Regions from separate parts of the Leclercia sp. AS011 genome, predicted to be linked through region 1. Evidence: predicted binding sites of a transcription regulator. Region 1 holds the regulator's gene; each other region holds the start of a gene.
What was found. Region 1 encodes sigma-54, which starts transcription at its own class of promoters, with help from an activator protein. Its sites were predicted from a motif close to GTTGGCACANNTTTCGCTNT; they were not measured.
Positions count from the first base shown of each region.

Region 2: the regulator sigma-54 is predicted to act here: its motif matches at 2,341-2,360, upstream of glnA (glutamate--ammonia ligase).
Region 3: the regulator sigma-54 is predicted to act here: its motif matches at 2,572-2,591, upstream of glnK (P-II family nitrogen regulator).

Region 1 is NZ_JBBCMA010000004.1:83,085-87,123, reverse strand. It holds gene kdsC (3-deoxy-manno-octulosonate-8-phosphatase KdsC) at 1-198, shown strand, start outside; gene lptC (LPS export ABC transporter periplasmic protein LptC) at 195-770, shown strand; gene lptA (lipopolysaccharide ABC transporter substrate-binding protein LptA) at 739-1,293, shown strand; gene lptB (LPS export ABC transporter ATP-binding protein) at 1,300-2,025, shown strand; gene rpoN (RNA polymerase factor sigma-54) at 2,073-3,506, shown strand; gene hpf (ribosome hibernation promoting factor) at 3,529-3,816, shown strand; gene ptsN (PTS IIA-like nitrogen regulatory protein PtsN) at 3,899-4,039, shown strand, end outside.
Region 2 is NZ_JBBCMA010000008.1:90,459-94,497, reverse strand. It holds gene glnL (nitrogen regulation protein NR(II)) at 1-658, opposite strand, end outside; gene glnA (glutamate--ammonia ligase) at 845-2,254, opposite strand; gene typA (ribosome-dependent GTPase TypA) at 2,633-4,039, shown strand, end outside.
Region 3 is NZ_JBBCMA010000001.1:2,454,143-2,458,181, reverse strand. It holds gene WFO70_RS11665 (SmdA family multidrug ABC transporter permease/ATP-binding protein) at 1-671, shown strand, start outside; gene WFO70_RS11660 (SmdB family multidrug efflux ABC transporter permease/ATP-binding protein) at 664-2,442, shown strand; gene glnK (P-II family nitrogen regulator) at 2,639-2,977, shown strand; gene amtB (ammonium transporter AmtB) at 3,011-4,039, shown strand, end outside.

The DNA.
Region 1 (4,039 bases):
GGAGACGATCTGATTGACTGGCCAGTGATGGCAGAGGTGGGTCTGAGCGTCGCCGTTGCCGATGCGCATCCGCTTTTGATCCCGCGCGCTGACTATGTCACTCGTATCAACGGTGGCCGCGGCGCGGTAAGAGAAGTCTGCGACCTGCTGCTGCTGGCGCAAGGTAAGCTTGATGAGGCCAAAGGGCAATCGATATGAGTAAAACCAGACGTTGGGTTATTATTCTGCTTTCGCTGGTAGCACTGGTACTGATTGGCGTGAATCTCGCTGACCGGGACGACGAAGAAGCGCCGACGGTCAATACTAACGATCCAACATACAAAAGCGATCATAGCGATACCGTGGTCTATAGCCCGGAAGGGGCACTGAATTATCGCCTTATCGCTCAGCATGTTGAGTATTTTTCCGAACAGGGCGTCTCCTGGTTTACCCAACCGGTGATGACCACGTTTGATACCAATAAGATTCCGACATGGTCGATTAAATCAGACCGGGCAAAACTGACGAATGACCGTATGCTTTATCTGTATGGTCATGTTGAGGTGAATGCGCTGACCGCAGACGCACAGCTGCGCAAAATCACAACCGATAACGCACAGATTAACCTTGTGACTCAGGATGTCACGTCGCAGGATCTGGTTACGCTATACGGCACAACATTTAATTCCAGCGGTCTGAGAATGCGCGGGAACTTACGCAGCAAGAACGCAGAGCTGATTGAAAAGGTTAGAACCTCCTATGAAATTCCAAGCAAACAAACTCAGCCTTAAATTTGTTATTGCCAGCGCGATGCTGGCCGTCAGCCTGCCTGCACTTGCTGTGACGGGTGATACCGAGCAGCCAATTCATATCGAATCCGATACGCAATCGCTCGATATGCAGGGCAACGTGGTGACCTTTACCGGCAATGTTGTCGTGACGCAGGGCACCATCAAAATCAACGCCGATAAGGTGGTGGTGACGCGTCCTGGCGGGGAAGACGGTAAAGAGATTATCGATGGCTACGGCAATCCGGCCACTTTCTACCAGATGCAGGACAACGGTAAGCCGGTGAAAGGCCACGCCTCCCAGATGCACTACGAGCTGGCGAAAGACTTCGTGGTGCTGACCGGCAATGCGTTCCTCGAGCAGCTCGACAGCAACATCAAGGGCGACAAGATCACCTATCTGGTGAAAGAGCAAAAAATGCAGGCCTTCAGTGAGAAAGGCAAACGCGTAACGACCGTCCTGGTCCCATCGCAGCTGCAGGACAAAAATAACACTCAGGCCCCGGCACAGAAAAAGAGTAACTAATTCGTTATGGCAACATTAACTGCAAAGAATCTCGCCAAAGCCTACAAGGGCCGTCGCGTAGTGGAAGATGTCAGTTTGACCGTCAACTCCGGCGAAATTGTCGGCCTGTTAGGTCCTAACGGTGCGGGTAAAACCACCACCTTTTATATGGTGGTCGGCATTGTTCCGCGCGATGCGGGTAACATCATCATTGATGACGAAGACATCAGCCTGCTGCCTCTCCACGCGCGTGCCCGTCGCGGCATCGGTTACCTGCCGCAGGAAGCCTCCATTTTTCGCCGTCTGAGCGTCTTCGACAACCTGATGGCGGTGCTGCAGATCCGTGACGACTTGACCGCCGAACAGCGTCAGGATCGCGCCAACGAGCTGATGGAAGAGTTTCATATCGAACATCTGCGCGACAGCCTGGGTCAGGCCCTCTCCGGCGGTGAACGCCGCCGCGTGGAAATTGCCCGTGCGCTGGCCGCCAACCCGAAATTCATTCTCCTCGATGAACCTTTCGCGGGCGTTGACCCGATTTCGGTTATCGACATCAAACGGATTATCGAGCATCTGCGCGACAGCGGCCTGGGGGTTCTGATTACCGACCACAACGTGCGTGAGACGCTGGCGGTCTGTGAGCGTGCCTACATCGTCAGCCAGGGCCATCTTATTGCTCACGGTACCCCGCAGCAGATCCTCGAAGACGATCATGTTAAGCGCGTGTATCTTGGGGAAGACTTCAGACTCTGATAGGGTAGAAGTTCAGTCTCGCGTAAACGGAGAAAAATGCTCTGAACATGAAGCAAGGTTTGCAATTAAGGCTCAGCCAACAGCTGGCAATGACGCCGCAGTTACAACAGGCTATCCGTCTGTTGCAGCTGTCGACGCTGGAACTTCAGCAGGAGCTGCAGCAAGCGCTGGACAGTAATCCCCTGCTTGAGCAAACCGATCTTCACGACGAGGTAGAAACTCAGCAAACCCAGGACAACGAAACGCTCGACAGCGTGGACGCGCTGGAGCAAAAAGAGATGCCAGACGAGCTCCCTCTCGATGCCAGCTGGGATGAGATCTACACCGCCGGTACGCCATCCGGCACGCGCGCAGACTACCAGGACGATGAATTACCGGTTTATCAGGGCGAGACTACCCAGTCGCTACAGGATTACCTGATGTGGCAGGTGGAGCTGACGCCATTCTCTGATACCGATCGCGCCATCGCCACCTCCATTGTCGATGCCGTCGATGAGACCGGCTATTTGACCGTGTCGCTGGACGACATTCTGGAAAGCATCGGCGACGACGAGATCGAGCCTGAAGAGGTCGAAGCGGTTCTCAAGCGCGTGCAGCGTTTTGATCCGATCGGCGTCGCGGCACGCGACTTACGCGACTGCCTGCTGATCCAGCTTTCGCAGTTCGTCAAAGAGACGCCGTGGCTGGAAGAGGCGCGCCTGATCGTCAGCGAACATCTGGATCTGCTGGCTAACCATGACTTCCGCTCCCTGATGCGCGTCACGCGGCTGAAAGAAGAGATCCTGAAAGAAGCGGTCAATCTGATTCAGTCGCTGGATCCGCGTCCGGGTCAGTCCATCCAGACCAGCGAACCCGAGTACGTCATCCCCGACGTGCTGGTGCGCAAGCATAACGGCCTGTGGACCGTGGAACTCAATTCCGACAGCATCCCGCGTCTGCAAATCAATCAGCAGTACGCCTCGATGTGTACCAGCTCGCGCAACGACTCGGATAACCAGTTTATCCGCAGCAATCTTCAGGAGGCGCGTTGGCTGATTAAAAGCCTCGAGAGCCGCAATGATACCCTGCTGCGCGTCAGCCGCTGCATCGTTGAGCAGCAGCAGGCCTTTTTCGAACAGGGTGAAGAGTTTATGAAGCCGATGGTGCTGGCCGATATCGCCCAGGCCGTCGAGATGCATGAATCGACGATTTCCCGCGTGACGACGCAGAAGTATCTCCACAGTCCGCGCGGTATTTTTGAGCTTAAGTATTTTTTCTCCAGCCATGTCAACACCGAAGGCGGCGGCGAAGCCTCGTCGACGGCCATCCGGGCGCTGGTGAAAAAATTGATCGCCGCGGAAAACCCCGCGAAACCACTGAGCGACAGTAAGTTAACCACCATGCTGTCCGATCAAGGTATCATGGTGGCACGCCGTACTGTTGCGAAGTATCGAGAGTCTTTATCCATTCCGCCGTCAAACCAGCGTAAACAACTGGTCTGACACAACCGATAAGGAAGACACTATGCAGCTCAACATCACTGGACACAACGTCGAGATCACTGAAGCTCTGCGCGAGTTTGTGAATACAAAATTCGCCAAGCTTGAGCAGTATTTCGAAAGGATCAATCAGGTCTACATTGTGTTAAAAGTGGAAAAAGTGACTCATATCTCGGATGCGACCCTGCATGTCAACGGAGGCGAGATCCATGCCAGTGCGGAAGGACAAGACATGTACGCGGCTATCGACGGCTTGATTGACAAGCTGGCACGACAGCTAAACAAACATAAAGATAAACTGAAACAACACTAATTGTCCGGGCAGTTAACGGGTGCAGGTTGGCCTGTTGTGAAACACAACGGGCCCTTTGTACAGTTAGCGCTTAGGTGAAATTATGATGAATAACGATTCAACTCTACAACTGAGCAGTGTCCTTAATCAGGAATGTACCCGCAGTGCCGTCCACTGCCAGAGCAAAAAACGTGCGCTGGAGATCATCAGTGAACTGGCCGCAAAACAGCTGAGCCTGCCGCCG
Region 2 (4,039 bases), on a different contig from region 1:
GCCTGACGTTGTCCGGCAACTCCATTGACACCAGTTTGACGACGCGCTCGGCCACCTTGTGAATGCTCTCGGTAACGTGCATCCCGGGTTGCTGCGGGCCTAACAGGCGATCGACCAGATTACGCAGGCGATCGGCCTGTTCAATAATGACATTGGTGTATTCCGCCAGCGCCGGGTCGGGCAGGGCTTTGGTTAACAGCTGTGCCGCGCCGCGCAGGCCGCCGAGCGGGTTTTTAATCTCGTGGGCCAGGCCGCGCACCAGGTCGCGGGCCGCAATCTGCTGGGCATGCTGGAGCTGCTCCTGGCTCAGGCGACGCTGATTATCCATCGGTGCCATCTCCAGCAGGATCAGGCCTTCCGGTAGCCGCTGCGCCGTCAGGGAGAGAATATGCGAGCGCCCGTCGATCACCAGCGTCACTTCGTTATCGGTGAAGCCTTGTCCCGCCTGCAGGCTCTCCTGCATCAGGCCGATGTTCAGGGAAAAATAACTCAACAACTCGGGTAGCGGCGCACCAAACAGTTTGCGTGAGCTCTGAGCAAGCAACTGCTGGGCCGCTGGATTGGCGTAATGCACCGCCAGATCGTCGTCGACCAGTAAAATGCTGTTGATAAGAGAATTGAGGATCTGCCCAGCATCGGGCAGCGTGCCAGTTGCCATTCAGCAGTCTCCTGGAGTTGGTTGCACTATTTTAGTGCAGTATAGCGTTTCTGCGGTAAAAAGCGCGTAAGATCAGTTTGTTGGTGGAGAAAAAAGCCCATCCGGAGATGGGCTGAAAAGTTTCCACGGCAACAAAAAAACGGCTATCAATCTCGCGCGGAAAGTCCGCGCGAAAGGGATTGAAGATTAGACGCTGTAGTACAGTTCGAACTCAACCGGGTGTGGCGTCATGCGAACGCGATCGTTCTCTTCGATACGCAGCGCGATGTAAGCGTCGATCGCTTCATCAGTGAACACGCCGCCAGCGGTCAGGAACTCACGGTCTGCATCCAGGGCGTTCAGTGCTTCTTCCAGAGAGCCGGCAACCTGTGGGATCTCTTTCGCTTCTTCTGGCGGCAGGTCGTACAGGTTTTTGTCCATGGCTTCGCCTGGGTGGATTTTGTTCTTGATACCGTCCAGACCCGCCATCAGCAGTGCTGCGAAGCACAGGTATGGGTTAGCCGCTGGATCCGGGAAGCGCACTTCGATACGACGTGCTTTCGGAGACGCAACAACCGGGATACGGATAGAAGCAGAACGGTTACGGGCAGAGTACGCCAGCATAACTGGGGCTTCGTAGCCTGGGACCAGACGCTTGTAAGAGTTGGTGGTTGGGTTCGCCAGGGCGTTGATCGCTTTAGCGTGTTTGATAACACCACCGATGTAGTGCAGCGCCTGCTCGGACAGACCGGCATATTTGTCGCCAGAGAACAGGTTGGTACCGTTCTTGGACAGAGACATGTGGCAGTGCATACCGGAACCGTTGTCGCCAAACATTGGTTTTGGCATGAAGGTCGCGGTTTTACCGAAACGGTGCGCAACGTTGTGCACAACGTATTTGTAGATCTGAATTTCGTCCGCTTTCTTGGTCATGGTGTTGAAACGGGTGGCGATTTCGTTCTGGCCCGCCGTCGCAACTTCATGGTGGTGCGCTTCAACAACCAGGCCCATCTCTTCCATGATCAGACACATGGTAGAACGGATGTCCTGTGAAGAGTCGACCGGTGGAACCGGGAAGTAACCGCCTTTAACAGCAGGACGGTGACCTTTGTTACCGCCTTCGTATTTGGTGGAGGAGTTCCATGCGCCTTCGATATCATCGATAGCAACGTGGGAACCGGAAGTGGTCGCACCAAAACGGATGTCGTCGAACAGGAAGAACTCTGGCTCTGGCCCGAACAGAACGGTGTCAGCGATGCCGGTGGAGCGCAGGTACTCTTCAGCGCGTTTAGCGATAGAGCGTGGGTCGCGGTCGTAGCCCTGCAGGGTGCCTGGCTCGAGGATATCGCAACGGATGATCAGGGTAGACTCTTCGAAGAACGGGTCAATGAGCGCAGTGGATGCGTCAGGCATCAGAACCATGTCGGATTCGTTGATACCTTTCCAGCCGCCAATCGAGGAGCCGTCAAACATTTTGCCTTCTTCAAAGAATTCGGCATTCACCTGATGAGCAGGAATAGTGACGTGCTGTTCTTTGCCTTTGGTATCGGTGAAGCGCAGATCAACAAACTTCACTTCATGTTCGTTCAGCATCGTCAAAACGTGTTCAGCGGACATACTTAACTCTCCAGATTGGTCATTGTCGTCGTGGTAACGAGGTCTTCAAATTCTGTTTGTACTGGCTGGTGCCATGTATTTTTTATAAAGCGAAATCTGTGCCAACTTTTAAAACACCCCAAAAAGGCGCTATCATGCGCACCATAGTGCAAAAGGGCTGCACCATGATGGTTTTGTTGCACCAGTATAGTGCTTCAATGTGAACATTGAGCACCATATTGGTGCAATTTACGTTAAAGTGCCCTTTTACCGCTCCGTGAAAGCGATCACAAAGCATCTCTGCGATACTTGTTTGCGGGGGATGTTTGTGATCCTGTTTTGTAGTGCGATTAATCCGTGTACAATAACGCGCTATTTCTAAATGCCTGAGGCAAAGTTGTGATCGAAAATCTGCGTAATATCGCCATCATCGCGCACGTTGACCATGGTAAAACTACCCTGGTTGATAAGCTGCTGCAGCAATCCGGTACGTTCGACGCGCGTGCCGAAACTCAAGAACGTGTGATGGACTCCAACGATTTGGAGAAAGAGCGTGGGATTACCATCCTCGCTAAAAACACCGCTATCAAATGGAATGACTACCGTATCAACATCGTTGATACCCCGGGGCACGCCGACTTCGGTGGTGAAGTTGAACGTGTAATGTCCATGGTCGATTCCGTGCTGCTGGTCGTTGACGCAATGGATGGCCCAATGCCGCAGACGCGCTTCGTTACCAAGAAGGCATTTGCCCATGGTCTGAAGCCAATCGTGGTTATCAACAAAGTTGACCGCCCTGGCGCGCGTCCCGACTGGGTTGTTGATCAGGTCTTCGACCTGTTCGTTAACCTCGACGCAACCGACGAGCAGCTGGACTTCCCTATCGTTTACGCTTCTGCGCTGAACGGTATCGCGGGTCTGGACCACGAAGAAATGGCTGAAGACATGACCCCGCTGTACCAGGCGATTGTTGACCGTGTTCCTGCGCCGAACGTCGATGTTGAAGGCACCCTGCAGATGCAGATCTCTCAGCTCGACTACAACAACTATGTTGGCGTTATCGGCATTGGTCGTATCAAGCGCGGTAAAGTGAAGCCTAACCAGCAGGTCACTATCATCGATAGCGAAGGTAAAACCCGTAACGGTAAAGTCGGTAAAGTACTGACCCACCTGGGCCTTGAGCGTATCGAGAGCGACATCGCTGAAGCGGGCGACATCATCGCGATCACCGGTCTGGGCGAGCTGAACATCTCTGATACCATTTGCGACACGCAAGCGGTAGAAGCGCTGCCAGCCCTGTCTGTTGATGAACCGACTGTAACCATGTTCTTCAACGTCAACACCTCTCCGTTCTGTGGTAAAGAAGGTAAGTTCGTTACCTCTCGTCAGATCCTTGACCGCCTGAACAAAGAGCTGGTGCACAACGTTGCGCTGCGTGTTGAAGAAACGCCAGACGCTGACGCATTCCGCGTTTCCGGTCGTGGTGAGCTGCACCTGTCAGTTCTGATCGAAAACATGCGTCGTGAAGGTTTCGAAATGGCGGTTTCCCGTCCGAAAGTAATCTTCCGCGAAATCGACGGCCGTAAACAAGAGCCGTTCGAAAACGTAACGCTGGACGTCGAAGAGCAGCACCAGGGGTCTGTCATGCAGGCGCTGGGTGAGCGTAAAGGCGACCTGAAAAACATGAATCCAGATGGCAAAGGCCGCGTACGTCTCGACTACGTGATCCCAAGCCGTGGTCTGATCGGCTTCCGTTCAGAGTTCATGACCATGACTTCCGGTACCGGTCTGCTGTACTCCACCTTC
Region 3 (4,039 bases), on a different contig from region 1:
GTGGCCCGACCGGGGCGGGGAAAAGTACCGTGCTCTCCCTGATCCAGCGCCACTTTGATATTGACCAGGGCGAGATCCGTTTCCACGATATTCCGCTCACTCAACTGCAACTCGACAGCTGGCGTAGCCGGCTGGCGGTGGTGAGCCAGACGCCGTTCCTCTTCTCCGATAGCGTCGCCAACAATATTGCGCTGGGTTGCCCGGAAGCGACCCGGGAAGCCATCGAGCACGTCGCCCGTCTTGCCAGCGTGCATGAGGATATTCTGCGCCTGCCTCAGGGCTATGAAACCGAAGTGGGCGAGCGCGGGGTGATGCTCTCGGGCGGCCAGAAGCAGCGTATTTCCATTGCCCGGGCGCTGCTGCTCAATGCCGAGATCCTGATCCTCGACGATGCCCTGTCCGCCGTGGATGGGCGTACCGAACATCAGATCCTGCATAACCTGCGCCAGTGGGGAGAGGGGCGCACGGTGATCATCAGTGCCCACCGTCTGTCGGCCCTGACCGAGGCGAGCGAAATTCTGGTGATGCAGCACGGGCATATTGCCCAGCGCGGACAGCATGAACAGCTGGCGGAGCAGCCGGGCTGGTATCGCGATATGTATCGCTATCAACAACTGGAAGCGGCGCTGGATGAGGTGCCGGAAATGAACGAGGAGGCCGCCGATGCGTAGTTTTTCCCAGCTGTGGCCCACCCTTAAACGCCTGCTGGCGTATGGCTCGCCGTGGCGCAAACCGCTGTCGCTGGCGGTGGTACTGCTGTGGATTGCGGCGATTGCCGAAGTGACCGGCCCGCTGCTGATCAGCTATTTCATCGACAACATGGTGGCTAAAAACTACCTTCCGCTCGGCCTGGTGACCGGGCTGGCGGTGGCCTATATCGGCCTGCAGCTGCTGGCGGCCGGGCTGCACTATGCCCAGTCGCTGCTGTTTAACCAGGCGGCCGTCGGGGTGGTGCAGCAGTTACGTACCGACGTGATGGATGCCGCCCTGCGCCAGCCCCTGAGCGCCTTCGATACTCAGCCCGTCGGGCAGATCATCTCCCGCGTCACCAACGATACGGAAGTGATCCGCGATCTCTATGTCACGGTGGTAGCCACGGTGCTGCGTAGCGCCGCCCTGGTCGGTGCCATGCTGGTGGCGATGTTCAGCCTCGAGTGGCGCATGGCGCTGGTGGCGATGGCCATCTTCCCGGCGGTGATGATTGTGATGATCATCTACCAGCGTTACAGCACGCCGATCGTCCGCCGCGTGCGGGCCTATCTGGCGGATATTAACGATGGCTTCAACGAAGTGATCAACGGCATGAGCGTTATCCAGCAGTTCCGCCAGCAGGAGCGTTTTGGCGAGCGCATGGGCGAGGCCAGCCGCTCCCACTATATGGCCCGCATGCAGACCCTGCGGTTGGATGGTTTTCTCCTGCGCCCGCTGCTCAGCCTGTTCTCGGCGCTGGTGCTGTGCGGGCTGCTGATGCAGTTTGGTTTTGCCGCTGGCGGCACCATTGAGGTCGGGGTGCTGTATGCCTTTATCAGCTATCTGGGCCGTCTTAACGAGCCGCTGATCGAGCTGACCACCCAGCAGTCGATGCTGCAGCAGGCGGTGGTTGCCGGCGAGCGCGTCTTCGAGCTGATGGATCGCCCGCGTCAGGCCTACGGCAATGACAATCGTGACCTGCAAAGCGGCACCATTGAGTTTGATAAGGTCTCCTTCGCCTATCGCGATGACCGGCTGGTTTTACAGGACATCGATCTGAAGGTGCCCTCCCGGAGCTTTGTCGCGCTGGTGGGCCATACCGGCAGCGGTAAGAGTACTCTCGCCAGCCTGCTGATGGGCTACTACCCGCTCACCGAAGGGGAGATTCGCCTCGACGGGCGTCCGCTCGCCACCCTGAGCCACGCCGCGCTGCGTAAAGGGGTGGCGATGGTGCAGCAGGATCCGGTGGTGCTGGCCGATACCTTCTTCGCCAACGTCACGCTCGGGCGGCCGTTCAGCGAGGAGCAGGTATGGGACGTGCTGGAAAAAGTTCAGCTGGCGGAGCTGGCCCGCGGCCTGCATGACGGCATTCAAACCCGTCTGGGCGAGCAGGGGAATAACCTCTCGGTGGGGCAGAAACAGCTGCTGGCCCTGGCCCGGGTGCTGATTGAAACGCCGCAGGTGCTGATCCTTGATGAAGCCACGGCCAGCATTGATTCCGGCACCGAGCAGGCGATCCAGCAGGCGCTGGCCGCAGTGCGTGAACACACCACTCTGGTGGTTATCGCCCACCGCCTGTCGACCATTGTCGAGGCCGATACCATTCTGGTGCTTCATCGTGGCCAGGCGGTTGAGCGCGGCACCCACAAGCAACTGCTTGAGGCGAAAGGGCGTTACTGGCAGATGTATCAGCTGCAGCTGGCCGGTGAAGAGCTGGCGGCCAGCACGCGCGAAGAGTCGCTCAGCGCCTGATGCACTAAAATTAAGCAACCTGCCAGCCGCTGAATCGGTTGGTGCAAAAATGAAACGCATCATGCACCGTCATGGTGCGTTTTTTTTCGTCCTCTCAGCGCCACGCCTCATCTTTCCTCTCTTTTTAATTCTGGCACACCCCTTGCAATAACTAATCAGTTCGCGAGCCATTACCGAATTCTGACTGGAGAGATATATGAAGCTGGTTACCGTGGTCATCAAACCATTCAAGCTCGAAGACGTGCGTGAAGCACTCTCTTCTATGGGTATTCAGGGACTGACCGTCACCGAGGTGAAAGGCTTTGGGCGACAGAAAGGTCATGCGGAGCTGTACCGTGGTGCGGAATACAGCGTCAACTTCCTGCCAAAAGTGAAGATTGACGTGGCAATCGCCGACGATCAGCTGGATGAAGTTATCGACGTAATTAGTAAAGCCGCCTACACCGGCAAAATTGGCGACGGCAAAATTTTCGTTGCTGAGCTGCAACGCGTTATTCGCATTCGTACAGGCGAAGCCGACGAAGCGGCACTGTAAAACATCAGGCACACAGTGATAGGGAGCGAGAAAATGAACACAACAACACTCAAAGCAGGTCTGGGGTCTCTGGCACTGCTGCCGGGGCTGGCAATGGCGGCACCGGCGGTCGCAGATAAAGCCGATAACGCCTTTATGATGATTTGCACCGCGCTGGTGCTGTTTATGACCATTCCGGGGATTGCATTATTTTACGGCGGCCTGATCCGCGGTAAAAACGTCCTCTCCATGCTCACGCAGGTGACGGTAACTTTCGCTCTGGTGTGCGTCCTGTGGGTGGTCTACGGCTATTCATTGGCCTTCGGTGAAGGCAACGCCTTCTTCGGCAGTTTCAACTGGGCGATGCTGAAAAATATCGAGCTGACCGCGGTGATGGGCAGCTTCTATCAGTACATCCACGTGGCGTTCCAGGGCTCATTCGCCTGTATCACCGTCGGCCTGATTGTCGGGGCGCTGGCGGAACGTATTCGCTTTTCCGCGGTGCTGATCTTCGTGGTGGTGTGGCTGACCCTCTCCTACGTGCCGGTGGCGCATATGGTCTGGGGCGGCGGTCTGTTAGCTTCCCATGGCGCGCTGGACTTTGCGGGCGGTACCGTGGTTCACATTAACGCCGCGGTGGCGGGCCTGGTCGGTGCATACCTGATTGGCAAACGCGTTGGTTTTGGCAAAGAGGCCTTCAAACCGCACAACCTGCCGATGGTCTTTACCGGTACGGCGATCCTCTACTTCGGCTGGTTTGGCTTTAACGCCGGTTCCGCCAGTGCAGCCAACGAGATCGCGGCGCTGGCCTTCGTGAACACCGTGATTGCGACGGCGGGTGCGATTCTCTCCTGGATCTTTGGCGAGTGGGCGGTACGCGGTAAACCTTCCCTGCTGGGTGCCTGTTCCGGTGCCATTGCGGGTCTGGTTGGCATTACCCCGGCCTGTGGTTTTGTCGGTGTCGGCGGTGCGCTGATCGTCGGGATTGTGGCAGGCCTGGCGGGTCTGTGGGGCGTCACGGCGCTGAAACGTGTGCTGCGTGTGGACGATCCTTGTGATGTCTTTGGCGTGCACGGCGTGTGC